2 regions of the Virgibacillus sp. LDC1 genome follow, and region 1 is predicted to be linked to the other one. Evidence: a T-box and tRNA genes for the amino acid it is inferred to sense, from the RefSeq annotation. Region 1 holds a T-box; the other holds one or more tRNA genes.
The links. A T-box is a leader RNA that pairs with one kind of tRNA and senses whether it is charged. The one in region 1 lies ahead of tyrS (tyrosine--tRNA ligase), so its partner is inferred to be a tRNA-Tyr.

Region 1 (2,381 bases):
GCCATACCGTGGAACAAGTGCTGGGCGTCCATGCCAATGTATCGCCGGAAGCCGGAAAGATTACGGCTCCGATGGCTAATGCGGGTCTTGTTACAGATCTGCTGATCGAGCTGCGCGCGGCAGGAATCGGCTTGTCCGAGATGAGTGTGCAGAAGCCGACCCTGGATGAGGTGTTCCTGACGATCACAGGCCACGGCGTGAAGGAAGACGCTGCCCAAGGGTCATATGAAACCAATGATAGAGAGGTGGCACGGGTATGAGCAGCACCATGATTCAGCCTGGGACGGAACGTCAGCTTAAGAACCGCACGAGTTTGGGGCAGACGATCCGAAATTCGTTGACGATGGCCTACCGCGGGCTGCTGAAGCTCCGGCGCACGCCCGAGCAGTTGTTTGACGTCACGTTTCAGCCCATTCTTTTTACGCTGATGTTCACTTATATTTTTGGAGGCGCCATCTCCGGTGACGTGGCGAGTTATTTGCCCGTCATCATTCCCGGCATCCTCGTCCAGACCGTGATTACGACTTCCGTCGTCACAGGCGTTCAGCTGCGCGAGGATATGGATAAAGGCGTATTCGACCGATTCAAATCGCTGCCGATTGCGCGCATCGCACCGTTGGCTGGTGCCCTGCTGGCAGACACGATTCGGTATACCATTGCAACGGTGCTTACCTTTACGATGGGATATATTATGGGATATCGGCCCGAGGGCGGCTTGGGATATGTTGCTCTTGCGGGGGTGGTCGTCATTTTGTGCTCATGGGCCATTAGCTGGATCTTTGCTTTCTGCGGCGTGATTGCAAGATCCGCCTCCGGCGTGCAGGGGATATCGATGATCGTGCTGTTTCCGCTCACGTTTCTCTCCAACGCGTTCGTGCCGGTGGATACGATGCCGGGCTGGCTGCAGTGGTTCGTCAATATGAATCCGATCTCGCATCTTGTGACAGCCGTTCGGGATCTCACCAACGCCGGCACTGTGGGCTGGGATCTCACGATATCCTTGGTTGGCGCCGCGGTCATCGTGGCCATATTTGCTCCCATTACGGTTCGTGCGTACATGCGCCGCACTTGATACCAAGAGGGCAAAAATACCGGTGTTTACCCATGCTGCCGGGGAAAGCAGGACATCTGTCCGAAACGCAGGTTGACATCGAATTATGAATTCACTATACTGTCTGTAATCTTATAAGCGACATACGTTGAAAGAGCCCAGTAGCAGCTTGGTCCCTGTTCTAGAAAGCCGGGGGGTGATGGAACCCGGTACACACCAAGGCGGCGAATTACACTCTGGAGTATCTCGGGTAATGCCGAGCGGAAACGACGAACGATATCTCGTCTAATGAGCGGCATGAATGACGCGCGGCAGCGTGCAGATCATTCGTGCAATCTGGGTGGTAACACGGTTAATAATCGTCCCTATGTCTATAACAGACAAGGGGCGATTTTTTGTTTTTCAACGAGTTGGGCGTTTCGTTATAAGGAAATTACTGAATTGAAGGAGTGTAAACACTGTGAATATTATCGACGAACTGGAATGGCGCGATGCGATCAACCAACAGACGGATGCCGAAGGCCTCCGGGAGCTTACGAATGAAAAATCAATCTCGCTGTACTGCGGCGTAGATCCAACGGGCGACAGCATGCATATCGGTCACCTGATTCCCTTCATCATGCTCAAACGCTTCCAGCTTGCCGGCCATCGTCCGGTCATTCTGATCGGGGGAGCGACCGGCACCATCGGCGATCCAAGCGGACGTCAAACCGAGCGCTCGCTGCAGACACTGGAGCAGGTTCAGGCTAACGTCGATGCGTTGACCGGACAAATGAAAAAGCTCTTCGTAACCGAGGGCGACAATCAAATCCGCATGGTCAACAACTACGACTGGACGCATAAAATCAACATTATCGAATTCTTGCGCGATTACGGGAAAAACTTCAGCATTAACTCGATGCTGGCGAAGGACGTGGTTGCGAGCCGGCTTGACAGCGGTATTTCGTTCACGGAATTCTCTTACCAAATCCTGCAGTCGGTTGACTACTTGCATCTGTACCAGCATGAAGACGTACAGCTGCAAATCGGGGGATCGGACCAATGGGGCAACATTACAAGCGGCCTGGACCTGATCCGGAAGAAGGAAGGACCTGAGGCAAAAGCATTCGGCCTGACCATTCCGCTCATGCTGAAGGCCGACGGCACAAAATTCGGCAAAACGGCCGGCGGCGCGATCTGGCTCGACCCGAACAAAACAACGCCATTCGAGTTTTACCAGTTCTGGGCGAACACCGACGACCGCGATGTTGTGAAATACCTGAAGTACTTCACGTTCTTGACCAAAGAGCAAATTGATGAGCTGGCCGAAAAGGTGCAGAGCGAGCCGCAT
Region 2 (2,381 bases), on a different contig from region 1:
AGATTAACGTCAATTACAGTTGCTTTATCCGCACCTGCATACTTTTTGTAAATATGCTCTAAGCGTACACCAGCCATGTGCATTTGCCCCCTCATATGAATGTTATGAAATCGAATACAATTAATTTATAATCTTATATTACCCCATAGGCACCTGACTTGCTATACACAATCTGCACAAAAAACCTATTTCCTTTTCGTCACTTTATACAATAGAAGCGTTATTTTCACTAAAACCGCATCACTGAAGCTGCGAACATCAAGCCCCGTCTCCTGTTTGATCTTATCCAAGCGGTACAGCAGCGTGTTACGGTGGATATACAGGTGCTTGGCCGTCTCACTCACGTTACAATCCAATTCGAAAAAAGACTCCAGCGTTGACAAGGTCTCACTATCCTCGAATAAATCGGTATGTCCGGCAGCGTACTCTCGCAGGAATTGATTGCGCTGGTACTCGGGAATGCTATAGACCAGACGCTCCAGATGAAGTCCAGTCGACAGATGGATGTGTTCCTTCACCTGGAATGTACGGCCGATGGTCATGGTCTCTCTTAACATGCTAACGGTCTGTGGCAGAGCATGGAGAGCATTAACTGCCGGTATCGCGGAGATATGGAAATCCCCCACCCATTCCGTTGAGATAAGCTCGTAGAGCCCCATACAGAATAAGGAGAGTAAATCCTGATCGCCTTCTGCCGGAGTATCCTCTTTATCATCGGTCGTTATACCGTCCAGCAATTCTTGGTCGGCTAGAATAATCCATTCTTTATCAAGCAGTGGCACCAAAATGATGTCCCCGTCAAAATAGCTTCGCAACAACCGATGCAGCGCCTTATAACTTGGAGTGGGAGCATGCTCACTCTCATGAATAAGAAGAAAGGGAACCATGTCCTCCGTCAAGCTTGTCCGAATCAACAGTTCCTCTGGTAACTCCGCTAGCAGTTCACCGGCCTGCAGGCGTTCCTTTAACCAACCACCCAACTGTTGGGCGCGCCGTTCTTCTTCTACCTTACCGGCATTCTTTGACGTTAACCCTGGCGTCGTATCCTGAAGGCTGGACAATAGCAGAGTTATAAGCCCAATCTCCGACTCCGTCAAAGTACCTTGATCCGCTACGATTACCCGGCGAGGATCCTGTTGATTCACCGGAATCCAAATCTCACCGAGATCCTTGTGTACATAGATGCCTTGAACCCTTCGTGATTTCTGTGAGGTTCCATTACGGTTACTCGATCCCTGGGCTCCTTCCTCATGAACAATCCGATCACCGAATTGCGGTGAGGTCGCCATTGATTGTGTTAACCATGCTGCTTCCTGATCATTCAATGTTTTTAAACCGAGTGAGGTACCCAAGGTCTGCTCTAGTTTCTGAACGATGTGCTCCATCTCCACCATTGATGACTCCACCACTTTATCGTTTTTTCTTATTTTAGCATAACACCCTGTACAAACGACAATGCCTTCTCTCTATATCCACCTACATTGGGGAAAAACAGCTTAAAAACAACACAAAAAGAGCCGTCAACGTTGTTGACGACTCTTCGGATGAGCCATGAAGGACTCGAACCTTCGACACCCTGATTAAAAGTCAGGTGCTCTACCAACTGAGCTAATGGCTCTTATTACTGGTGGAGGATGATGGATTCGAACCACCGAACTCGGACGAGAACAGATTTACAGTCTGCTGCGTTTGGCCACTTCGCTAATCCTCCAGGATATAAAGGTGGCTCGGGACGGAATCGAACCGCCGACACGAGGATTTTCAGTCCTCTGCTCTACCGACTGAGCTACCGAGCCTTACATAAAAATAAAGCACGGATTCCCACTTTAATCTGTGGAAAACCGACCATTTTTATTCCTTAAAATTAATAATGGCGGAACTGACGGGATTCGAACCCGCGATCTCCTGCGTGACAGGCAGGCATGTTAGGCCTCTACACCACAGTTCCACATTATTAAAAATGGTGCCGGCGAGAGGACTTGAACCCCCAACCTACTGATTACAAGTCAGTTGCTCTACCAATTGAGCTACACCGGCATGGTAAGGTGATAAAAATAGTACATGGTGGAGGCTGAGGGGATCGAACCCCCGACCCTCTGCTTGTAAGGCAGATGCTCTCCCAGCTGAGCTAAGCCTCCAGGTATGTATGGTAGCGGCGGAGGGGATCGAACCCCCGACCTCACGGGTATGAACCGTACGCTCTAGCCAGCTGAGCTACACCGCCATATAAACCTATTTGCGTTCAAGTTATTCAAATGGCGGAGAGAGAGGGATTCGAACCCTCGCACCGCTTACGCAGTCTAACCCCTTAGCAGAGGGTCCCCTTATAGCCACTTGGGTATCTCTCCATCATAACTTGTATGCAGTTACAGAGATTGATT

Region 2: it encodes a tRNA-Tyr, which carries the amino acid that the T-box ahead of tyrS (tyrosine--tRNA ligase) is inferred to sense. The anticodon was not compared.

Annotation. Positions count from the first base shown of each region.
Region 1 covers NZ_JAOXLZ010000001.1:3,690,893-3,693,273, reverse strand. The annotation lists gene tetA(58) (tetracycline efflux ABC transporter Tet(58) subunit A) at 1-260, shown strand, start outside; gene tetB(58) (tetracycline efflux ABC transporter Tet(58) subunit B) at 257-1,072, shown strand; T-box leader at 1,191-1,421, shown strand; gene tyrS (tyrosine--tRNA ligase) at 1,512-2,381, shown strand, end outside.
Region 2 covers NZ_JAOXLZ010000002.1:144-2,524, reverse strand. The annotation lists gene OHJ21_RS20675 (ABC transporter ATP-binding protein) at 1-77, opposite strand, end outside; gene OHJ21_RS20670 (PucR family transcriptional regulator) at 186-1,406, opposite strand; tRNA gene OHJ21_RS20665 (tRNA-Lys) at 1,546-1,618, opposite strand; tRNA gene OHJ21_RS20660 (tRNA-Tyr) at 1,626-1,711, opposite strand; tRNA gene OHJ21_RS20655 (tRNA-Phe) at 1,724-1,796, opposite strand; tRNA gene OHJ21_RS20650 (tRNA-Asp) at 1,872-1,948, opposite strand; tRNA gene OHJ21_RS20645 (tRNA-Thr) at 1,962-2,037, opposite strand; tRNA gene OHJ21_RS20640 (tRNA-Val) at 2,063-2,138, opposite strand; tRNA gene OHJ21_RS20635 (tRNA-Met) at 2,148-2,224, opposite strand; tRNA gene OHJ21_RS20630 (tRNA-Ser) at 2,257-2,348, opposite strand.